3 regions of the Arthrobacter sp. NPDC056886 genome follow, and region 3 is predicted to be linked to each of the others. Evidence: riboswitches for the same ligand, from Rfam matches in the RefSeq annotation. Region 3 holds a riboswitch; each other region holds the start of a gene.
The links. Region 3 has a riboswitch for S-adenosylmethionine ahead of ACFRJ8_RS10855 (bifunctional o-acetylhomoserine/o-acetylserine sulfhydrylase). Riboswitches for the same ligand answer to the same signal wherever they lie in the genome.
Positions count from the first base shown of each region.

Region 1 (7,915 bases), on a different contig from region 3:
GACCTAAGCCTACCGTCAGCTGCCTCCGGAGAAAGTGAGCCACAGCAGCACCAGGTTAAGTGCCACGACCAGCACCACGCTGATGATGGCTGCGATTCGGAGGGCCGGGCCGTCGGCAAACCGGCCCATCAGGGCCTTGTTGCTGGTCAGTACCACCAGCGGGACGAGGACAAAGGGAATTCCGAAGCTGAGGACCACCTGGCTCAAGACGAGTGCCCAGGTGGGGTCGAAACCGACCGCCAGCAGCACAACGGCCGGAATCAGGGTCACGACGCGGCGGGCCATGACAGGAATCTTGATCTTGAGCAGGCCTTGCATGATGGTTCCGCCTGCATAGCAGCCCACCGAGGTCGAGGCCAGGCCGGATGCGAGCAGCCCGACCGCGAAGATCACGCCGATGATGGGGCCGAGATTGGCGGTGATGGCGGCGTGCGCGCCATCGATCGTGTCCGTGCCCTCTTCGCCGCCGAGGGTGGAGGCGGCAAGGAGCAGCATGCCGATGTTGACCAGTCCGGCGATGGCAAGCGCGGCCACAACGTCGAACCGGGTAGCCCTGACCAAGCGCGCGACGGCCGCAGGTGGAACATGCAGGTGTTCGTCTGGCCGGTGCCGGTCCCGGGACAGGGCTGAATGAACGTAGATGGCGTGCGGCATGACGGTAGCGCCGAGCATGCTGGCGGCCAGCAGCACCGTGTCCGGACCCTGGAAGCCGGGCACCAGCCCGGCCAGGGCTGCGCGCGGATCCGGCGGGCTGATGAACAGCCCGGCCAGGAAGCCGATGGTGATGATGCCGAGCAGGAACATGATGATGAATTCGAACGGCCGCTGTTTCTGCCGGGCCTGCACCGCGAGCAGGACCATTGACACCGCGCCGACAATCACGGCACCAAGGGGGAGGGGGAGTCCGAAAAGCAAGTACAGGGCGATTGCCCCGCCCACCACCTCGGCGAGGTCTGTAGCGGCGGCCACGACTTCGGCCTGCAGCCAGAAGGCGCGGCGCCAGAACGGCTTGAGCCGTTCGCCGAGGATCTCCGGGAGGCTCTTGCCCGTGACGATCCCGAGCTTGGCGGATTGGTACTGGACGAGGACTGCCATGATGTTGGCGGCCACGAGAACCCACACCAGCAGGTAGCCGTACTGTGCGCCGGCGGTCAGGTTGGCGGCCACGTTTCCGGGGTCCACGTAGGCGATCGACGCAACGAACGCCGGCCCCAACAGGCCGATCAGGGCCCTGCGGGCACCCGGATGTTTATGGGTGCGCGCGTCCTGCGGCGACTGCTCGTGACCCCTTACATCCAGCACTGCCAGCTCCCATGAATGGCGCGTCTGCGTTGACGCGATGATCGGCACCGGCCGGAAAAGCGCCCGGTTCAATGTTTCGGATGCCTACAAGAAATTATTAGGCATACCGAAACGATAAGCCCCGGCCCTGGCCTTACGCAATCCGGAAGGCCCGCCACGTCTGGGTCAAGTAGGGCAATTGGAGCGCCGCGCCTGGGGCATGACCCAGGTGTTCGTGCAGGTACCAGTCGAGGTTGGACATTACTTTGGCCCGGGTGGAATCAGATGCCGCGAGGTAGTAGCTGCGGGACTTGGTCAGCTCCTGGATGTCCGCTGTGGTGACGGAATCCTCCCACCGGGTCAGGTGGCTCTCCAGCCCGGTGAACTCGGGACCCACAGGCGGGCGAAAGTGTGGTTTGTGGACATCCCCGGCGTGCATGATGCGCGAGAGCCGGTGCACCCACGGCACAGCGGTGTCCAGTTGGTTCCAGATGAGGCCCAGCACGCCGTGCGGCCGCAGGATCCGGGCAATCTCGGTGCTGGCCAGGCGGGGGTCGCACCAGTGCCATGCCTGAGCGACCGTGACGAGATCGAAGGACTCCGGCGGCAGGCCTGTGTCCTCGGCCCTGCCCTCGATAGCGGTGACATCCGGCAGGGTGCGGCGCAACTGCTCCAGCATGTCGGCAGAAGGGTCAACGGCCACCGCATGCAGGCCACGGGCTGCCAGAAGCGCAGTGAACTTGCCGGTGCCGGCGCCGATGTCCGCGGCATCCTTGGCCCCCGCCGGGATCAGCCAGTCGGCCGACTCCTGCGGATAGCCTGGACGGACACGTTCATAGTGCTCCCCGCCGTCCTGGAAGCTTTGGCCGAGTTCCTGGCGCCGCCCACCGTGGAGCTTGGGTCCGCCGCTTGCCACGTGCGATCTCCTTCGGGAAGGTCCTGCTGTTTTCAGATACCTTTCGAATTTACCGCACCGGCGCCGGGTCCTGGTCCCGCCCGGCCCAGCCTGCTGTTAGACCTCCACGCCTAGTCCTCCGTGCAGGGCGCGGCACCGGCGGTGCCCGGGGTGTTCGGCGCCCAGTGGGGGTAGCTGCGGGTATCGTTCGCCGGCACCCAGCGGCCGGCGTCCACTACGTAGTCCCAGCCGAGTCCCGTCTGGCGCAACTGCTGCAGGCCGGCCAGCAGGCGCTCGGCATCCTCCAGCCGCGAGCCGAGGCCGAAGCTGGCCCGCAGGGAGCCGGCGGGCAGACCGAGCCGTTTGAGTAGCGGGTGGGCGCAGAAGCGCCCATCGCGCAGGCCAATGCCGTGTTCGGCCGACAGATAGGCGGCCACCAGCCCGGCGTCGTAGCCTTCCACGGAAAAGTTCACGACGCCGATGGTGCCGGTGCCCGGCAGGTCGCCTCCGGACGAAGAAGCAGGGGAAGAATCGGCAAAGATCCGGTGTACGGTCACGCCGTCGATGCCCTGCAGACCCTCGACGAGGAAGGACCGGATGCCGTCCTCGTGGGCCTGCCACTGCTCTGGGTTCAGGGCTGCGATCACCTGGGTGGCGCGGGCCAGGGCGGCCGCACCCAGGACGTTCGGCGAGCCGCCCTCGTGCCGGGCGGGTCCGGTGGTCCAGCTGACGGAGTCGAGCCGGGCGTCGCGGACCGCGCCGCCGCCGGCCAGATGCGGGGTGCCGGCGTCGAGCCAGTCCGTCCGGCCCACCAGCACGCCGGCGCCGAACGGGGCGTACAGCTTGTGCCCCGAGAAGGCGAGGTAGTCGACGTCGTCCGTGGCGATGTCGATCCGCCGGTGCGGGGCCAGCTGCGCGGCGTCAACAACGATCCTGGCGCCGTACTCGTGCGCCAGCGCGGCGAGGGCCCGGATCGGCAGGATCTCCCCGGTGACATTGGAAGCGCCGGTGACGGCCAGCAGGCTCACGCCGCCGCGCGCGAGCTCGTCCCGCAGCCGGTCCACGGTGGCCGCGAGGGTGGGGGCGGCCACGACGCTGCGGTGCGGGACATTCTGCCAGGGCAGGAGGTTGGCGTGGTGCTCGATGTCGAGATACAAGACCTCGCCCGTGGGCCGGCCGTCACGGAGCGGCAGGCAGCCGGCCAGCAGATTCAGGGAATCGGTGGTGTTGCGGGTGAAGATCACGGAGTCGTCCGGCCGGCCGCCCACGAAGTCCCGCACGATGTCCCGGGCGTTCTCGTAGACGGAGGTGCTGATCTGCGATGCATAGCCGGCGCCGCGGTGCACGCTCGCGTAGTACGGCAGGATTTCGTTCAAGTAGGCCGAGACCACAGACAGGGCCGGGGCGGAGGCACCGTAGTCGAGATTGGCGTAGCGGGCGTGGCCGCCGGTGATCAGCGGGGCCTGGATTTCGGCCCCGGTGACGGCGGCCAGCGGGCGGCCCGCGAGGGCATGCCGACCATCAGGCCGCGCGCCCTCGGTTGTGGCGTGAAATTCGGGGGCAGCGGGAAAAATGGCAGTTGTCATGGGACCTCACTCGACCAGGACCCCACATGGTGGGAATCCGCGCTTGCCGGGTCCGTTCCGGACCGGCCAGGTCGTCACCCGGGGCACCCCACCGCGACTGGAGGGTTGCCGGCCAGCAAACCGGGGTTTAGCGCTGGCACTCGTGACCTGCATCGAGCGTAGGACATCCGCGCAGCCGGGGAAAAGGCGGCCACCGATTGTGAAGCGGATTGTTACGTGCGCGTCCCAAATCGCGCTGTGGCCGAACAAAACGGCGGCGGCACCCCCTGGATGGGGGATACCGCCGCCGTTTGTTCGATTGAGCCGTTGCCTAGAGGAGGTCGTCGAGGTCGGGGTTGAGCCGCTTGAGAACTTCTGAGTGGAGGATTGAGTTGGTGGCGAGGGCGTTGCCGCCGAAGGGGCCGTCCTCGCCCTCGAGCGAGGTGAAGCGGCCGCCGGCCTCGGTAACGATCGGCACCAGGGCGGCCATGTCGTAGAGGTTCAGCTCGGGCTCACAGGCGATGTCCACGGCACCCTCGGCCACGAGGCAGTACGACCAAAAGTCGCCGTAGGCGCGGGTACGCCACACTTCTTCGGTGAGGCCCAGGAACTCGTCCAGGTTGCCGCGTTGCTTCCAGCCGCCCAGGCTGGAGTAGGACAGCGAGGCGTCCTCGAGGTTGGAGACGTTGGATACCTTCAGCCGTGTGGCGGCGGCGAGCGAGCGGCCCGTGTACGCGCCCGCCCCCTTGGCGGCCCACCAGCGCTTGCCCAGTGCCGGCGCGCTGACGACGCCGACCACCGGCTCGCCCTCATCGACGAGGGCGATCAGGGTGGCCCAGACCGGGACGCCGCGGACAAAGTTCTTGGTGCCGTCGATCGGGTCAATGATCCAGCGGCGGGAGCCATGGCCCGAACTGCCGAATTCCTCGCCCAGGACCGCGTCACGGGGCCGGGACCGGGAAAGCTGGCCACGGATGGCCTCTTCGGCGGACTTGTCGGCGTCGGTGACGGGCGTCAGGTCCGGCTTCGTCTCGATCCGAAGGTCGAGCGCCTTAAAGCGGCTCATGGTCTGGGAATCGACCGAATCTGCCAATACATGGGCAAGGCGCAGGTCATCGTTGTAGCTCGAAGCGGGTTGGCTCATGGTTCCAAACTACCGGCAAACCGGGCTGCCGGCCGGGAGGCCGCGGCCAGATGCCGAAGGCCCGGTTGCCGGGCGGGCTAGGAGACGGTGCCCAGTTCCTTGGTTTCCTGCGCTTCCATCCGCGGGTCCGTGCCCAGCAGCCGGCGCAGGGACGCGAGCCTGGCGGGTCCGGAGGGCCCGGCATGTCCGGCGGCAACCCACTTGTCGACGCCGCAGTTGACGGCGGTGGCGTCGTGCTTGCAGCCGCGTTCGCAGTCGTCGGTGCCCGGCTCCAGATCCGGGAAAGAGCGGAGGATCCGGTCCGGGTCCACGTGGGCCAGCCCGAAGGACCGGATGCCGGGGGTGTCGATGATCCAGCTGCCGGCCGGTGCATCGTTGACTTTGAGCGCCAGCGCGGAGGAGGACGTGTGCCGGCCGCGGCCGGTGACCGCGTTGACGCCTCCCGTGGCCCGCTCGGCCCCGGTCAGCGCGTTGACCATGGTGGACTTGCCGACGCCGGAATGGCCCAGCATCACGGTGACCTTGCCGTCGAGGTAGTCGCGCAGCTGGGACACGGCGTCCTTGTCGAGCCGGGCGGAGAGCCCGTCGTCGGAGCGGGCGTCGATGCCGGAAGCGGCGGAGTCCGCGGTCTTGGAGATGATGACGGGGAAATCGAGGTGCTGATAATTGGACAACAGCTCGGCGGGATCCTTGACGTCGGCCTTGGTGACGAGCAGCAGCGGCTCAATGCCGGCGTCGTACGCCGCTACCAGCGCGCGGTCGATGAAACCGGTCCGAGGCTCGGGATTGGCGGCGGCGACCACCACCACCAGCTGGTCGGCGTTGGCCACCACGGCGCGTTCGATCGGGTCCGTGTCATCGGCGCTGCGGCGCAGCAGCGTCTTGCGGTCCTGGATCTTGACCAGCCGCGCCAGGGTGTCGGGCTCGCCGGTGACGTCCCCTACCAGGGAGACGAAGTCGCCGGCCACCACGGGATTGCGGCGCAGCTCCCGGGCCCGGGCCGCAATGATCTTGCGTTCGTCGGCGGTGCCTTCGCCCACGACGGCGGTGTAGCGGCCGCGGTCGACCGTGATGATGCGTCCGGTGACGGCGTCCTCGTAACTGGGCCGGTCCTTGGTGCGGGGGCGGGTGCCCTTCTTGTTCGGACGGATCCGGACGTCGGACTCGTCCCAGGAATCAGTGCTGCGTGCCACCGGCGGTGTCCTCATCTGCGGCGGGTCCCTGTGCCAGCATCGCTTCCCAGAGCTGCGGGAAATCGGGCATGGTCTTGGCCGTGGTCGCGATGTCCTCGACCTCCACCCCGGGCACCGCGAGGCCCAGGATGGCGCCGGCAGTGGCCATGCGGTGGTCCGCGTAAGTGTGCAGCACCCCGCCGTGCAGGGCGGCCGGTCGGATGATGAGACCGTCGGCGGTCTCTTCGGCGTCGCCGCCGAGGCGGGTGATTTCGGTGACGAGGGCCGCGAGCCGGTCCGTCTCGTGGCCCCGGAGGTGGGCGATGCCGCTCAACCGTGAGGGGCCGGTGGCGAGGGCGCACAGCGCGGCCACGGTGGGGGCGAGCTCGCTGGTCTCGTCGAAGTCGCCACCCTTGATCTCCGGGCCGCCGCTGACGGTCAGGGTGTCGGCATCCATTGTCACGGTCGCGCCCATGGCGGTCAGGATGCCGCGCCAGAGGTCGCCGACCTGGGTGGTCGCCGCGGGCCAGTTGGGGATCCGCACGGTTCCGCGGGTGGCCAGGGCCGCCGCGAGGAAGGGCCCGGCGTTGGAGAGGTCCTGCTCGATCCGCTGGTCAAAGGCGCGGATCGGGCCGGGGGAGACAATCCAGTGGTTCGGCACCGAGTCATCGACCGCCACGCCGACGCCGCGCAGCACGGCCACAGTCATGTTGATGTGGTCCAGGCTGGGTACGGGCTTTCCGACGTGTTCGAGATGGAGCCCCTGGGTGAAGCGGGCGCCGGCCAGCAGCAGGGCGGAGACGAACTGGGACGATGCGCTGGCGTCGATGATGAGGTGGCCGCCGCGAACTTCGCCCGTGCTGTGGACGGTGAAGGGCAACGACGACGCCGGACCGCCGTCGGGTGCGGTCACCGCCACACCCAACCCGGCCAGGGCCTCGATGATGGCGCCCATCGGGCGTTTGCGGGCGTGCGGGTCGCCGTCGAAACGGGACTGGCCGCGGCGCAGTGCCGCCACCGGAGGCACGAAGCGCATGACCGTGCCGGCCAGGCCGCAGTCGATCGCGGTTTCTGCCGCAGCGGCATCCAAGCTGATCGGGCTGATTTCCAGGTCGGGGCCGAAGGCGCCGTCGCCGGGAACTTCCGTAATGGTGGCCCCCAACTGACGCAGGGCCTCAATCATCAGTGCGGAGTCCCGGGAGTGCAGCGGTGCCCGCAGCCGGGACGGTCCGTCAGCGAGGGCGGCCAGCACGAGGTACCGGTTGGTCAGGGACTTGGACCCCGGAACGGTGACAGTGGCATCGACGGGCCGTACGGCCAAGGGAGCGGGCCAGTGCGGACCGACGTCGGCGGTATGGAGGCCGGCAGAGCGGGAAGGGGCAGCTGCGGAGGGGGTGGTGCCAGTCATTACCGTCTTAGGCTCCGGCTGTGTGGTCTACGGCCTTGCGGACAACTTTGTCGGCCTTTTTCAGCTGCTTGTTGGTGGTCTTCCGGGCATCGGCGGCAAGGTGGCTGGCGCTCTTCTTGGCATCCGCGGCCAGGTGGCCTGCGCGCCAGGCCAGGCTGGGCTTGCCGGCGGTATCAACAGCGGCCAGGAGCACGCCGCCGGTGAGGGTGACGTTTTTCAGAAGCTGCTTGCGGCGGGCGTCGCGGGCTTCCTTCGAGGAGATGTCCGCGCTGCGCCATTCCACATAACCGTTCAGGACCGAAATGACGGCCAGCAGGGTGGCTGCCAGCCGGGCGGACTTGCCGAGGGCGAAGCAGACGCCGGCACCGATCTGGGTGCCGCCGATCACGCGTGCCACGACTTTTTCGTTGGGCTGGAACGGGAGCGCGTCGGCCGTGCGCCGCAGCAGCG
Region 1 covers NZ_JBHUBT010000003.1:433,688-441,602, forward strand. Annotated here, with positions in the region: gene ACFRJ8_RS07725 (Nramp family divalent metal transporter) at 16-1,302, opposite strand; gene ACFRJ8_RS07730 (class I SAM-dependent methyltransferase) at 1,436-2,197, opposite strand; gene ACFRJ8_RS07735 (aminotransferase class V-fold PLP-dependent enzyme) at 2,308-3,762, opposite strand; SAM riboswitch class IV at 3,797-3,910, opposite strand; gene hisN (histidinol-phosphatase) at 4,073-4,885, opposite strand; gene ACFRJ8_RS07745 (ribosome small subunit-dependent GTPase A) at 4,963-6,078, opposite strand; gene aroA (3-phosphoshikimate 1-carboxyvinyltransferase) at 6,062-7,465, opposite strand; gene ACFRJ8_RS07755 (DoxX family protein) at 7,473-7,915, opposite strand, start outside.
Region 1: linked by a shared signal. The riboswitch ahead of ACFRJ8_RS07735 (aminotransferase class V-fold PLP-dependent enzyme) and the one ahead of ACFRJ8_RS10855 (bifunctional o-acetylhomoserine/o-acetylserine sulfhydrylase) in region 3 are both predicted to bind S-adenosylmethionine.

Region 2 (7,915 bases), on a different contig from region 3:
GTCAGCGCACGACGGCGGGTTCCCGGCTTTCAGCGGCCGCTTCGGCACGTGCCTCACCCGGAAGTTCGGTTTCGCCAAGGGCGCGGTCCTTCGTCTCCGGTGCCTTGAGGGTGGCCACGATAGTGATGGCGGAGACGGCGAGGAAGTAGACGACCACCCAGACCGGATTTCCGCCGCCGGCGGCCAACAGGGCCGTGGCGACCAGCGGTGCCAGCCCGCCGCCGAGCACCGAACCGATCTGGTAGCCGATGGACACACCGCTGAAGCGGACGCGTGTGCTGAAAAGTTCCGAGAAGAACGCCGCCTGGGGGCCGTACATCGCGTCATGCCCGATGTTGAGGCCGACCACGACGCCGAGGATGATCAGCAGGATGTTGCCCGTGTCCAGCAGCCAGAAGAACGGAATGATGGCTGCAGCGCTGGCCACGGCGCCGAAGAGATAGACGGAACGGCGGCCGAACCGGTCAGACAACGCGCCCCAGAGCGGCACGGTGACAAGGCCCAGCGCCGACGCGATCAGGACTGCCGTTAGGCCGGTATTGCGGTCGGTGCCGGACACCTGGGTCAGGTACGTCAGGATGAACACGGTATAGACGTAGTAGAAGGCGTTCTGGGCGATGCGGAGGCCCGTGGTCAGCAGGATCTGACGTGGGTGGGTCTTCAAACTCTCCAGCACCGGACGGGCCGCAACGCTCTGGACGGACTGGACGTGCTTGAACTCCGGGCTGTCCTCGACGGAAAGGCGGATGACCAGGCCCACGGCCACCAGGACCAGGCTCGCAACGAAGGGCACGCGCCAGCCCCATGCCAGGAACTGCTCATCGCTCAGCGAGTTCTCCAGCACCAGCAGGACGCCAGTGGCCAGGAGCATGCCGGAGGTTGGGCCGAGCTGCGTGGCGCTGGAAGTCAGCCCGCGCTTTTTGGGGGCCGCGTGTTCCACGGTCATGAGGGCGGCACCGGCCCACTCGGCCCCGTAGCCGATGCCCTGGATCACGCGCAGGAGGAGGAGCAGGGCCGGCGCCACCCAGCTGATCTGGGCGTAGGTGGGCAGGAGCCCGATTGCGGTGGTGGCCAGCCCGGTCAAGAGCAGCGAGGCCACGAGGACAGATTTCCGGCCGATCCTGTCGCCGTAGTGGCCGCCCAGCACGCCGCCGATGGGCCGGGCAACGAACCCGACGGCGTAGGTGGCGAACGCGGCAATCGTGCCCACCAGGGGGTCGGCCGGGGCGAAGAACAGGGGGCCGAAGACGGTCGCCGCGGCGAGGCCGTACAGGACGAAGTCGTAGCCCTCAATGGTGGTGCCGATGAAGCTGGCGACGGCCACCTTCCCGGTCATTTTCTGCGGGCGTGTTTCAGTACTCATATGCGGTCTCCTGGCGTATGCCGGGAAAGCGCTGCCTCCGCGATTCAGGCTGACAGGGCCGGAAATCCGAGCGGAAGACGGCGCCTTCTCCATCGGTCCTGGCGGTAGCACCGTCCTCAACGAGGGGGTTGCTGCGGCGTCACGGAGCCAGATCTCTCAGCCGCTCGGGATGGTTACGAGTCCATCTCACACGGCCAGGCGGGGATACGGAAAAAGCCGGTCACATTTTGTAACCGACTCTTCGCTATCTGTTGATCGTGTTTCCCTGGGCCGCTAGAGGCCCACGCGCCATCCTTCGCGGGCGGGGCACTCGTTGACGACGACGTCCAACCCGGCGGCCTTGGCGCGTTCCACCGCGGCGTCGTCGAAGACGCCCAGCTGCAGCCAGACGGCCTTGGCTCCAATGGCAATGGCCTCGTCGATGACGCCCCCCACCTTCTGGGAGTTGACGAAGCAGTCCACGACGTCGAGGGGGTGTTTCGCCACGGGGATCTCCGCCAGGGAGCGGTACCCCTTCTCGCCGTGAACGTCGTCTCCGGGCAGGTTGACCGGAATGATTTCCATGCCCATCCGGTCCCGGACATACAGGGAGACCTCGTACGCCGAGCGCCACTGGTTGGTGGTCAGGCCGACCACCGCCCACGTGCCTTTGGTTCGCATGAGGCGGTCAATGACTGCCGGATCGTTAACGTGGGCCATGCATCAACCTTACTCCTGCAACCTTTCCGGGTAATCATCGAATAAATGACTGATTCCAACGGCCCCGGGCCGCCGTGAACGAATATTACAGCGCGGGAGGCGCGGATTTTGTGGAATGCTGCACTTCAGTTCTAGTAGGTAGTGACCATCCCGAGCGGCCGAGAGACCTGGATCAATGAAGCCGCAGCAACCCCCGGTGACGTGAGACGACCATTCCCACGGAGCTGTTCCTCTCTCTTTCGATGAAATTCGAGGGAACTGGAGGAACCAAGGGTGCTACTGCCAGGACCGATGGAGTGCTGCAATGACCCCAGAGAATTCTTCCGCCCTGCCCACCTTTGCCCGGACTGCGTCCGAGGCATCCCCACAAACCACTTCGGACGCGACGGCGATCGAAGCAGGGCTGCGTGACGCGCCCGGCTCCTCTCGCGGCTCTTCGGGATGGTCCCTGACCGAGCCCACGGACGGCGCAGTGCACGGCGCCCCCACCGACGGACCGGCGCGTCACCGCAGCACCACCCCCCGCCACAGCGGCACACCCACTGCAGGAACAGTCCAGGCGGAGTCGGTTGCGTTCTGGGAAACCCAGGCCCTCCGCCTCGACTGGGCCGACCTGCCGGCCGGTTCCTCCAACGACGGCGGCAAGCCCTGGCACACCGCGCACCGCCGCGTCCCGGCCGACGTCGAGGCCGGCACCGGCCCGCAGATCACCTGGTTCGAAGGCGGCAAGCTCAATGTCGCCTACAACTGCGTCGACCGCCATGTAGCGGCGGGGCGCGGGGACAAGGTGGCCCTGCACTTCGAGGGCGAGCCCGGTGACCGCCGTGCCGTGACCTACGCCGAACTCCAGCGCGAGGTGTCCAGGGCCGCCAATGCGCTCCTGGACCTGGGCATCACCCAGGGCGACCGTGTGGTCATCTACCTCCCGGTCATCCCCGAAACCGTGATCATCACCCTCGCCGTGGCCCGCATCGGCGCCATCCATTCCTTGGTCTTCGGCGGCTTCTCCGCCGAGGCTTTGAGGTTCCGGGTGGAGGACACCGGCGCCAAACTCTTGGTCACCACCGACGGCCAGTTCCGCCGCGGCACCGCCGTGCCGGTCAAGGACAACGCGGATGCCGCCGTCTCCGGCGATAACGCGATCGAGCACGTCCTGGTGGTCAACCGGACCACTCCGGTGGATGAGCTCGGGACCGTCCCGATGACCGCGGGCCGCGACGTATGGTGGCACGACGCCGTCGGGACCGCCTCCGACGTCCATGAAGCGGAGGCGTTCGACGCCGAGACGCCGCTGTTCATCATGTACACCTCCGGCACCACGGGCAAGCCCAAGGGCCTGGTCCACACCTCCGGGGGCTACCTCACGCAGGCGTCCTGGAGCTTCGAGCACCTGTTCAGCAACCCCGACCCCGCGCTCCGGGACCAGGACGTGCACTGGTGCACGGCCGACCTCGCCTGGGTCACCGCGCACACCTACGAGCTCTACGGCCCGCTCTCCAACGGCGCCACGCAGGTTATCTTCGAGGGCACCCCCAACACCCCGCATCCGGGCCGGCACTTTGAGATCATCGAACGCTACGGGGTCACGCAGTACTACACCGCGCCCACCCTGGTCCGCTCCCTCATGGGCTGGTTCCCGGACGGCGTCCCGGACACGTACAACCTCTCCTCCATCCGCCTGCTCGGCACGGTGGGCGAGGCCATCAACCCCGAGGCCTGGCGCTGGTTCCGGACCAACATCGGCGCCGGCACCGCCCCGGTGGTGGACACCTGGTGGCAGTCCGAAACCGGCGCCACCATACTCTCCCCCGCCCCGACGGACGCCGCGTTCAAGCCCGGCTGCGCGGCCCGCCCGCTGCCCGGCGTCAGCACGCGCATCGTGGACGATGCCGGCAATACGGTTCCGCCGGGCGTCCAGGGTTTCATCGTGGTGGACTCCCCCGGCCCGGCGATCGCCCGGACGGTCTGGGGAAACCCTCGCCGCTACTTCGATTCGTACTGGCGCCAATACGCCGAACAGGGCTGGTTCCTCGCCGGTGACGGCGCCAAGTACGACCACGACGGCGACATCTGGATCCTCGGGCGGGTGGATGACACCCTCAATGTCTCGGGACACCTGCTCTCCACCATCGAGATCGAGTCGGCGCTCGTGTCCCACCCGGACGTGGTGGAGGCCGGCGTCTGCCCGGTCGCGGACCCCAAGACCGGCCACGCGATCGTCGCGTTCGTGGTGTTGAAGGATTCGACAGCCACCGAGGACATCGCGTCCGCACTGAAGGTGCACGTCGCGAAGGCCATCGGTCCGATCGCAAAGCCGCGCGACGTCGTCGTCGTTCCCGACGTGCCCAAGACCCGCAGCGGCAAGATCATGCGCCGGCTGCTGACCCAGCTGTTCGAAGGAACCACGCTCGGGGACACCACCTCGCTCCAGAACGAACCATCCATCGCGGACATCCAGGATGTGCTGCGCACCCGAAATACCCCGGCAGTAAAGGACCACTCATGAGTGAAATCAGCAACGTCGCCCGACTTTCCGAACCGCTCAAGTTCGCCTACTGGGTTCCCAACGTCTCCGGCGGCCTGGTGGTCTCCACCATCGAACAGCGCACCGGCTGGGACTTCGACTACAACAAGAAGCTGGCCCGGATCGCGGAAAACTCCGGCTTCGAATACGCCCTGACGCAAACCCGGTACGCCGCCTCCTACGGCGCGGACAAGCAGCACGAGGCCACCTCGTTCAGCCTGGCCTTGCTGGCCGCCACCGAGCGCCTCAAGGTGATCTCCGCCGTCCACCCCGGCATGTGGCACCCCGGCGTGCTGGCGAAGTTCATCATCACCGCGGACCACATCTCCAACGGCCGTGCCGCCGTGAACATCGTCTCGGGATGGCTCAAGGCGGAATTCGAAAACTTCGGCCTCGAATGGCTCGAGCACGACGAGCGCTACGTCCGCACCGAGGAATTCATCAAGGTCCTCCGCGGGCTCTGGACCGAGCAGGAGTACAGCCAGTCCGGCAAGTACTACAACATCACCGACTTCACCCTGAACCCGGCCCCGGTGGACGTGCCGGGCCGGGCGCACCCGGAAATCTTCTTCGGCGGCAACTCCACGGCCGCGCAGGCCACCGCCGGCCGGGTGGCCGACTGGTACTTCTCCAACGGCAAGGACCTCGAGGGGTTCAAGGACAACATCGCCGGCGTGGTCGCGGCGTCCGGAGCTGCCGGACGCGGGAGCGGAAGTTCGCTACCCGCCCCCAAGTTCGGTCTCAACGGCTTCGTGATCGCCCGCGACTCCGAGAAGGAAGCCCGCGACACCCTCCGCGAGATCGTCGAGAAGGCGCACAAGCCCGCCGTCGAGGGGTTCCGCGCTGCCGTCCAGGAAGCCGGAGCGTCCACCAAGGACGGCAAGGGCATGTGGGCCGACTCGAGCTTCGAGGACCTGGTCCAGTACAACGACGGCTTCAAGACCCAGCTGATCGGCACCCCGGAGCAGATCGCCGAAAGGCTCGTGGCGTACAAGAAGATCGGCGTGAACCTGTTCCTGACCGGCTACCTGCACTTCCAGGAGGAGGTCGCGGCGTTCGGCCAGGACGTCCTGCCGATCGTCCGCGAACTTGAGGCGGACCTGGCACGCAAGAACGGCGTCGAGCTGGACCTGTCCCAGACCCCGGTGGCAAACGTTGAGGTGGCTGCGTAATGGCTGACCGCAAGTTCGGTTTCCGCACCCGCGCGCTGCACGCCGGCGGCACCCCCGACGCCGAACACGGCGCCCGCGCCGTGCCGATCTACCAGACCACCTCCTTCGTGTTCAAGGACACGCAGGACGCCGCGAACCTCTTCGCGCTGCAGAAGTACGGCAACATCTACTCCCGGATCGGCAACCCCACCGTGGCCGCGTTCGAGGAGCGCATCGCCTCCCTGGAGGGCGGCATCGGGGCCGTGGCGACGTCCTCGGGCATGGCGGCGGAGTTCATCACCTTCGCCGCGCTGACCCAGGCCGGGGACCACATCGTCGCCGCCTCCCAGCTCTACGGCGGCACGGTGACCCAGCTGGACGTCACGCTGCGCCGCTTCGGCGTGGACACCACGTTCGTCCCAGGCACCGACCCTGCGGACTACGCCGCAGCAGTCCGGGAAAACACCAAAGCCATCTTCGTCGAGGTGGTGGCCAACCCGTCCTCGGAGGTCCAGGACCTTGCGGCCCTCGCGCAGGTGGCGCACGACGCCGGCGTCCCGCTGGTCGTCGACGCCACCTTGAGCACGCCATACCTCGTGCGGCCGATCGAGCACGGGGCGGACATCGTGATCCACTCCGCCACCAAGTTCCTCGGCGGCCACGGCACCACCCTGGGCGGCGTGATTGTGGAAAGCGGCCGCTTCGACTGGGGCAACGGCAACTTCCCCACGATGACCGAGCCCGTGGCCTCCTACGGGAATGTGTCCTGGTGGGGCAACTTCGGCGAGTACGGGTTCCTGACCAAGCTGCGCTGCGAACAGTTGCGCGACATCGGCCCGGCGCTGTCCCCGCAGTCGGCCTTCCAGCTGCTGCAGGGCGTGGAAACGCTCCCCCAGCGCCTCGACGAGCACCTGAAGAACGCGCAGGCCGTGGCCGAATGGCTCGAGGCGGACGAGCGCGTGGCCTACGTGAATTTCTCCGGCCTGCCCTCACACCCGCACTTCGAGCGGGCCAAGAAGTACCTGCCGCTGGGCCCCGGCTCGGTCTTCTCCTTCGGCGTCAAGGGCGGCCGCGCCGCGGGCCAGAAGTTCATCGAGTCCCTGCAGCTGGCCTCGCACCTGGCCAATGTGGGCGACTCCCGGACCCTGGTCATCCACCCCGGGTCCACCACCCACCAGCAGCTCAGCCCCGAACAGCTCGAGTCCGCCGGTGTCCCCGAGGACCTCGTCCGGATCTCGATCGGGCTCGAAGACATCGACGACATCCTCTGGGACCTGGACCAGGCGCTCGACGCCGCGTCCCAGCGGGCCGTAGAGCCGCACGCGGAGGCACTGCCTGCCGGACCGGATGAAGCAGCAGCCTGCACGATCGGAGCGAACGCATGAGCGCAGAAGTTGCTAGGACCTGGACCGGGCCGTCGGCACCGGAGCGGCTGAACCTGCTGCGGCAGGCGAAGTCGATCGCGATTGTGGGCGCCTCGGACAAGCCGTCGCGCGCGAGCTATTTCGTGGCCACCTACCTGCAGTCCTCCACCCGGTACAAGGTCTACTTCGTGAACCCCGTGGTGAAGGAAATCCTTGGGCAGCCGACGTACGCGTCGCTGGCGGACCTGCCGGAGAGCCCGGACATTGTGGACGTGTTCCGCAAGCACGGTGACCTGCCTGGCGTCCTGGACGAGGCCATCGCCGCCGGCGCCAAGACCCTCTGGCTGCAATTGGGCAGCTGGCATGAGGATGTGGCCAAGGAGGCCGAAGCTGCCGGGCTCGACGTCGTGATGGACCGCTGCGTGAAGATTGAGCATGCCCGGTTCCACGGCGGCCTGCACCTGGCCGGCTTCGACACCGGCGTCATCTCCTCCAAGCGGCAGGTCCTGGCCTAACACCCCAGCACCCGCCAACCCACCCGTTGCGCTATCACTTTGGGCGGTTCTCAGCGCTGAGAACAGCCCTAAGTGATAGCGCAACTGAGATTAAGGGTGACCGGGGGCCTTGGACGGAACGACGCCGGGCAGGGTTGGGCTGATGTGGCCGGGAACGCGCGGCAGGTCCTTGTCGCCGTTTCCGCCGCCGCCCGGAAGACCGGGCGATCCGGGCAGCCCCGGCGCATCGGGCCTCCGGCTGGGTGTCGGCAGAATACCGTCGCGGCCGACGGCGGGCGGGGTGGCGGGCGGCTTGTGTC
Region 2 covers NZ_JBHUBT010000009.1:264,961-272,875, forward strand. Annotated here, with positions in the region: gene ACFRJ8_RS17040 (MFS transporter) at 2-1,363, opposite strand; SAM riboswitch class I at 1,450-1,539, opposite strand; gene ACFRJ8_RS17045 (CoA-binding protein) at 1,637-2,062, opposite strand; gene acs (acetate--CoA ligase) at 2,367-4,568, shown strand; gene sfnG (dimethylsulfone monooxygenase SfnG) at 4,565-5,758, shown strand; gene ACFRJ8_RS17060 (O-acetylhomoserine aminocarboxypropyltransferase/cysteine synthase family protein) at 5,758-7,122, shown strand; gene ACFRJ8_RS17065 (CoA-binding protein) at 7,119-7,616, shown strand; gene ACFRJ8_RS17070 (hypothetical protein) at 7,707-7,915, opposite strand, start outside.
Region 2: linked by a shared signal. The riboswitch ahead of ACFRJ8_RS17040 (MFS transporter) and the one ahead of ACFRJ8_RS10855 (bifunctional o-acetylhomoserine/o-acetylserine sulfhydrylase) in region 3 are both predicted to bind S-adenosylmethionine.

Region 3 (7,915 bases):
GAACGAACGGACTTCAACCGTGAGCTCGTCGGCCAGGGCGCCGCGAACCTGACATCCGGGATGTTGGGCGGCCTGCCCGTCACCGGGGTGATCGTCCGGAGCGCAACAAACCTGGAGGCGGGGGCGCGGACCCGCAAGTCCGCCATACTTCACGGCGTCTGGGTCTTGGTGTTCTCCCTCCTTCTTGCCGGTGTCATCGAGTTGGTTCCGGTGGCCGTCCTCGCGGGACTGCTCATCATCATCGGCGTGCGGCTGGTGAAGGTGGCGGACTTCAACACCGCCCGCGCGACCGGAGACCTGGCCGTCTACGCCGTCACGCTCCTTTCCGTGGTGTTCGTCAACCTCCTGGCCGGCGTCGTGACCGGGCTCGCCCTGGCCATGGCGGCCGTGCTGTGGCGGGTGGTCCGCGCCGGGATCCACGCGGAGCCCCTCGGCGCCCGGGACGAACAGCGCTGGCGGGTGGTCATCGACGGCTCCTGCAGCTTCCTGGCACTTCCCCGCCTCAGCCATGTGCTGGCCTCCGTCCCGCCAGGATCGCACGTGACCGTCGAGCTGGAGGTCGACTTCCTTGACCACCCGGTCCATGACACCCTTGACGCCTGGCGCCGACGCCACGTCAGCAATGGCGGCACCGTGGAGATCGAGGAAAGCGGTACCGCCACCCTTCGCGCCGCCCAGGACCGGCCGCCGGCACGCGGCAATTCACGGTCGGCGCTCCGCGGCGGCTTTGCCCCCTGGCGCAGCTGGCAGCAGCACGGACGGGCGGAACAATCAGGCCCGACGGCGGAGGCGGCGGCTCCGTTGCGTCCCGTGCTGGCCGGCGTGGACAACTACCACCGCCGCCACGCGCACCTGCTCCGTCCCCATGTGCAGGAACTGGCCGCAGGCCAGAACCCGGACACGCTCTTCCTGACCTGTGCTGATTCCCGCCTGGTGCCGAACCTGATCACAAGCAGCGGCCCCGGAGACCTCTTTACCGTCCGCAACGTGGGCAACGTTGTAGGTAACGCCGTGGGCCATGACCGTCTCGATCCCTCGGTGGAGGCAGCACTCGAGTTCGCGCTCAGTGAGCTCTCCGTCAAGTCCGTGGTCATCTGCGGACACTCTGGTTGCGGGGCCATGTCCGCCCTGCTCGCCGAAGCTCAAACCGCGCCGGAGCGCTCGCCGCAAATAGCGCCGAAAACCGCGCCGGACACTGCGCGCGGCGCCGTCGACGCCTGGCTCGACCACGCCCGGCCGAGCCTGGCTGCCTTCCGCGCAGGCCATCCGGTGCAGGCAGAGGCGGCAAACGCCGGATACGGCGAGGTGGATCAACTGGCCATGGTCAACGTCGCCGTCCAGCTGGAGCAGTTGCAGCGGCATCACAGCCTGCAGCAAGGATTGCGGTCCGGCGAGCTGCACCTGACAGGGCTGTTCTATGACATAGCCACGGCCCAGGTCCTGCAGGTGACCACCGCCGGCATCAGCCACCTGGACCCTGTCCCGTGAAACGCCGCCGCTCGGCCCGGCGCGGGTATCGGCGCGGCCTGACGCGACAATCTGCAAGGATGGGACCATGTCAGCTCATTACGATGTCGTGATTGTCGGCGGCGGTATCGCCGGCCTGTCCCTTGCCTCCACCCTGGCCGGGCAATGCAGCGTCGCCCTGATCGAGGCCGAGCAGAACCTGGCCTACCACACCTCGGCCCGCTCGGCCGGGCAGCTGATTCCCAGCTACGGCCCGCCCGTGGTCCAGGAACTCACCCTCCGGACGCTGGACCTCATCGCCGCGCAGGATGCCGAACGTCCGGAACCGGTGCTCACGCCGCGCAGCTTCATGCTGATCGGGGACGACGCCAGCGTCCGGGCGGAGGCCAGCGGCCACATGCACCGGATCACCCATGCGCAAGCGCTGGAGTTGTGCCCGGCCCTTGTCCCGGACGCGTTCAGCGCCGCCGGCCTGGACACCGGATCCTTCGCCTGCAACGCCCCCGTGCTGCTCGAGGACCACCGGCGCCGCGCCGAGGCCGGCGGGGTGGACATCATCACCGGCGCCAGGGTCCATTCGGCCCAGCGCCTCGGCACCGGCTGGGAACTGGGCGCGGGGCAGGAAGGCTTCCAGTCCGCCGTCGTGGTCAATGCCGCCGGCGCCTGGGCGGACGAGCTCGCAGTCCTCAGCGGCGTCGAGAAGCTCGGCCTCCAGCCGTACCGGCGCACCGCGGCGATCGTCGACGTCGACCATCCGCTCCCGGAGGCCTCCCCGTTCGTGGCGGCGGCCGATGACAGCTTCTACTTCCGGCCCAAAAACGGCCAGGTCCTGATCTCGCCCGCTGAGCACGTGCCCAGCGGCCCCGAGGACGCCCGGCCCTATCCCGGCGACATCGAACGGCTCGTGGCCCGGCTCAACGCGATCACCACGCTCGGGATCCGGAACGTTCGCACGGCTTGGACGGGGCTGCGGACGGAGGCGGCCGACGGCGTCCCGGTGGCGGGGTTCGACGCCGAGGCCACCGGATTCTTCTGGCTCGCCGGTCAGGGCGGGTACGGCTTCCAGACCTCGTCCGCCATTGCGGAACTGGCCGCCGGCCTGATTCTGGCCGATCAGGGACCCGGGGACCCGGCCGCGGCCCTGTCCCCGGCTGTGTCCCCGTCCACCGAGGCCAGTCCGGCATCCCGGACAGCGGAGGCGCTGGCCGCCACCCGCTGGTCCATCCGGCGCTAAAGAATGGATCCATGAGCACCCTGATCACCAACATCGCCGAACTGATGACCCAGGACACGGAACACCGCGTCCTCCGCGACGCGGCGGTGGTGATCGAGGGGGAGCGGATTTCCTGGCTCGGCCCCGCAGCCGAAGCTCCGGCGGCCGACGAGGCCGTGGACGCCGGCGGCCGGGCGCTTTTGCCAGGCTGGGTCGATTCGCACACGCACCTGATCTTCGCGGGGGACCGCACGGCCGAGTTCGAGGCCCGGATGGCCGGGCAGAGCTACAGCGCCGGCGGGATCGCCGTCACCACCGGCGCCACCCGGAGCACGAGCGACTTCGATCTCACCCGGCTGGCGATGGGCCGCGTGGCGGAGGCCGTGTCGCAGGGCACCACCTACCTCGAGACCAAAACAGGCTACGGGCTGGATCTGGAGAACGAGGCCCGCAGCGCCCGCATCGCCTCAACTGTGGCGGACGAGGTGACCTACCTGGGCGCGCACCTCGTGCCCGCCGGGATGGACGCGGAGGAATACACGGAGCTGGTCTGCGGGCCGATGCTGACCGCGGTCCGGCCCTACGTCCGCTGGGCCGACGTCTTTTGCGAGCAGGGCGCCTTCAACGAGGACCAGTCCCGCCGGGTGCTCCTGGCCTGCAAGGCCGCCGGGCTGGGGCTTCGCGTCCACGGCAACCAGCTGGGCGAGGGCCCCGGTGTCCGGCTTGCGGTGGAAGTCGGCGCCGCGAGCGTGGACCACGTGAACTACCTTTCGGCGGCCGACGTCGACGCCCTGGCCGCCAGCTGGTCCGGCTGGGACGCCGCCGGCGGCAACGGCCCGCGGGGCACGGTTGCCACCTGCCTTCCGGCCTGCGATCTATCCACGCGGCAGCCGCTGGCCCCGGGCCGGGAACTGCTCGACGCCGGCGTGCAGCTGGCGCTGGCATCCAACTGCAACCCCGGCACGTCGTACACCAGCTCCATGGCGTTCTGCGTCACCACCGCAGTGCTGCAGATGCGGCTCAGCGTCCACGAGGCGGTGCGTGCCGCGACCTACGGCGGCGCGCTGGCCCTGGGGCGGGAATCCGGGAACGACGTCGACGGCGAACGCGCGGTGGGCTCGATCGCCGTCGGACACCGCGCGGACCTGCACCTGCTGAACGCGCCTTCGGCCACGCACCTGGCCTACCGGCCCGGCATTCCCCTGACGCACGCAGTGTGGCGGGCCGGCCTGGCGCAGCCCGTGCGTTAGCCAGCTTGTGCGTTAGCCAGACGGTCCGCTAGCCAGCCCGTCCGCTGGTCCTGGCTAGAAGATCATGGGCGGAGCGTCGAGGACAGTCTCGTCCACGCGCCGCTTCTCCCACTGCGTGAAGGGCTTGTCGAGCTCGTACTTGCCGCGCGCCGTCCGCAGCAGGGTGCGGACCTCGGCGTTCTCCGGGTTGTTCAGGGACTCGAAATATTCCACCGACCAGTGGAACCAGCGCATGCAGAACAGCCGCATGGTCAGCCCGTGCGTCACGAACAGCGCGTTCGGGGCGTAGCTGGGCTTGGACCAGTGCCGGTGCAGGGTTTCCATGAAGGAGGAAATCCTGTCGTACACATCGGACCCGGACTCGCCCTCCCGGAAGCGGTAGAAGAAGTGCCCGTAGGCGTTGCGGAGCTCCTTCTGGTCCTCGATGTCGCCGGCGATCTGAAAGTTGGCCCAGTCCTGTTCTCGGAGGCGCGGTTCCTCAATCACCCGCTCCACGAGCGGGCCAAGGTTGAGCGCCTCGAGGGTCTGGTAGGCGCGCAGGTACGGGGAGACATAGACGCACACCGGGCGGCCGTTCAGCTGGCGCCGGACCTCCTCCCCGGCCGCGGTGGCCTGCTCCAGGCCCAGCGCCGTCAACGGGATCCGGTAGTCCGGAACCCGGTTGTAGATCGAGGTGTCGGCATTGGCGGCAGACTGGCCGTGCCGGATCATGATGATTTTCCGGGGCGCACTCATAATCCCCAAGCATAGGGCTCCCAAAAAGCCGGGGTGCCGGCGCGGCCGGCGCCACGCGGGCACCAGCAAACTATCGGCAACTGCAGGCAAGATAGAAGCATGTTGGTTCCCTCCCGCCGTCGGCTGCGGTTCGAAATGTTGATCGTCCTGGGTTTGTCGCTGGGGCAGTCCGCGATCTACGCCCTGGTGCAGCTGCTGGACAAGATGACCACGGCGCCGCTGGCCCAGGGAACATCCACGCTCAACCGTTCGCAGAGCCCGCGCGAATACTTCGACCTCACCTACCAGATGCTGGACATCATCTTCGCCCTGGTCCCGGTGGCACTGGTGATCTACTTCCTTACCGAACACTGGCCAGCCGGAGAGCGCGGAACCTCGGCGTTCCGAAAGATCGGCTTCGACTTCGCCCGGCCCGGTAAAGACCTCCTGCAGGGTCTGGGGCTCGCCGCGCTGATCGGCATTCCGTCCCTGGGGCTCTACGCCGCCGGCCGGGCGCTGGGAATCACGACGGCCATCATCCCGAGCGCCCTGGACCCATACTGGTGGACCGTGCCGGTGCTGGTGCTGTCCGCGATCAGGCACGGGATCGTGGAGGAAGTGATTGTGGTGGGCTACCTGCTGGACCGGCTCGGGAAACTGGGCTGGAGCGTGCCGGCAGCCATCGCCGCCAGCGCCCTGCTCCGCGGAAGCTACCACCTCTACCAGGGGTTCGGGCCGTTCATCGGCAACGCGCTAATGGGCGTCATCTTCGCCCTGTTCTACGTCCGGACCAAACGGGTGATGCCGCTGGTGATCGCCCACGCCATCCTGGACACTGTGGCGTTTGTGGGGTTCAGCCTGTTCGGCAAGGCCGTGGGCCTGGGCTGACTGGGCGGACTGCGCGGTCTGACTGCCCGGGCCGGCCCTTAAATGATCTCGGCCGCCGTCTCCTAGGTGACATCGTTGGCACCTAAGAGATGGCGGCCGAAGCGTGGGGCAGGTGGAGCGTTAGATCGTGACCGCTCCGGAGGAGGTCTCGAAGGTGACGGAGAGGATGCCGGGAGTACCGTGCGGCGCGATCCAGTTCACGGCGACGTCTTCCAGCGGCTTTTCCACCGGCTCGCCCAGCCACTCCGTCACGCGCGCTGCCGAACCGGCAATGGTCAGTGCGGACATCTTGACTTCGCTCGCGTAGGCGTTGGACGGGTGCAGTTCCGGGTCGCCCTCCCACTTGAGCATGTAGGGCACCTGGGGGTCGGCGATGAGCCCCAGGATACCGATCTGCTTCCAGACCAGTTCGCGGCCGTCCGGAAACTTCCGGTTGCCGTTCACGGCCGCGCGGCCGAGCCGCTCCTCGAACGGGGCGAGGTCGTCAACCTCGACGCACCAGCCCATCCAGCCGCCGCCCGCTTCGGAGCGTGCCCGGACTGCCTGGCCAAACGGGGCCTTGTCGGATGCCGGGTGGTTCAGGACCTCCACGACTTCCAGGTACTTGTGTCCCGCGAGCGGGATAATCATGTTGCGTGTCCCGAAACGGGGGTGCACTCCACCCTTCACGGCTTCGACGCCGAGGGCAGACGCAATACGTTCAGTGGTGGCTGCCAAGCCATCGTGTTCACAGGCGTAAGAGACGTGATCCATGCGCATGCCATCATCTTGGCACTTTGTGATGGACCTCTCAGCTTAGGTTCCCCTAACCGTCGTGGGATGTCCCGGGGTGGCCGATGCGGTGTCACGGGAGGCGCCGACATGGCAACCGTCTTCATCTTCGTCACAAAGCTATCCAGGGCTCCGCCGCGATTCCTACACTGAGGCAAGGTCATGAGTGCCAGCGCACAGCCCCGGCTTGCTGGCCGGCAACCCTCGTATCGCGGTGGGGTGCCCCGGGTGAGGACCTGGCCGTCCGGCGCCCGCTGGAGGGCAAGCGCGGCGCCTGCGCCGGTCTGGGCCCCAAGTCCCGCCGGTGCTGTGCCCAGTTCTTTGAGGAGCATCAATGTCCAACGCCTGGTCCTTCGAAACCCGCCAGATCCACGCCGGCCAGGAGCCGGATAGCGCCACCGGCGCGCGTTCCCTGCCGATCTACCAGACGACGTCGTTCGTGTTCCCGAGCGCCGAAAGCGCCGCGAACCGCTTCGCGCTCGCCGAACTCGCCCCCATCTACACCCGGATCGGCAACCCCACCCAGGACGCCGTGGAACAGCGCGTGGCCAGCCTGGAAGGCGGCCTCGCGGCGCTGCTGCTCAGCTCCGGCCAGGCGGCGGAGACCTTCGCGATCCTCAACATCGCCGAGGCCGGCGACCACGTGGTGGCCAGCCCCAGCCTGTACGGGGGAACCTACAACCTGCTCGCCCACACGCTGAAGAAGTTCGGCATCTCCGTAACTTTCGTGGAGGACCCGGACAACCTGGAACAGTGGCGCGACGCCGTCCGGCCCAACACCAAGCTGTTCTTCGGCGAAGTGGTCTCCAACCCCCGCCAGGACGTCCTGGACATGGAGGGCGTCTCCCGTGTGGCGCACGAGGCCGGGGTGCCGCTGGTCGTCGACAACACGCTCTCCACCCCGTACCTGATCCGGCCAATCGAGTGGGGCGCGGACATCGTGGTCCATTCCGCCACCAAGTACCTCGGCGGGCACGGCGCCGCGATCGCCGGCGTGATCGTGGACTCCGGCAACTTCGACTTCGGCAAGGACCCGGAGCGGTTCCCCGGCTTCAACACCCCGGACCCCACCTACAACGGCCTGGTCTACGCCCGCGACCTCGGCGCGGACGGCGCGCTGGGCGCCAACCTTTCGTACATCCTCAAGGCCCGCGTCCAGCTCCTGCGCGACCTCGGCTCCGCCGTGTCCCCGTTCAACGCGTTCCTCATCGCCCAGGGCATCGAAACCCTGAGCCTGCGCGTCGAACGCCATGTCGCCAACGCCACCAAGGTGGCGCAGTGGCTCGAGGCGAGGGACGACGTCGACTCGGTCGCCTACGCCGGGCTGCCGTCCAGCCCCTGGTACGAGCGCGGCCGCAAGTACGGGCCCAAGGGAACCGGCGCCGTCGTGGCGTTCAACATCGCCGGGGGAGCCGAGGCCGGCAAGCGGTTCGTCGATGCCCTCGAACTGCACTCGCACGTAGCGAACATCGGCGATGTCCGCTCCCTGGTGATCCACCCGGCGTCAACCACCCACAGCCAGCTCTCGCCCGAACAGCAGACCATCGCCGGCGTGAATCCCGGGCTGGTGCGGCTTTCGGTGGGCCTGGAGTACATCGACGACATCCTCGCG
Region 3 covers NZ_JBHUBT010000005.1:229,606-237,520, forward strand. Annotated here, with positions in the region: gene ACFRJ8_RS10825 (SulP family inorganic anion transporter) at 1-1,488, shown strand, start outside; gene ACFRJ8_RS10830 (NAD(P)/FAD-dependent oxidoreductase) at 1,556-2,701, shown strand; gene hutI (imidazolonepropionase) at 2,713-3,930, shown strand; gene ACFRJ8_RS10840 (histidine phosphatase family protein) at 3,985-4,665, opposite strand; gene ACFRJ8_RS10845 (CPBP family intramembrane glutamic endopeptidase) at 4,765-5,532, shown strand; gene ACFRJ8_RS10850 (VOC family protein) at 5,653-6,291, opposite strand; SAM riboswitch class IV at 6,462-6,577, shown strand; gene ACFRJ8_RS10855 (bifunctional o-acetylhomoserine/o-acetylserine sulfhydrylase) at 6,638-7,915, shown strand, end outside.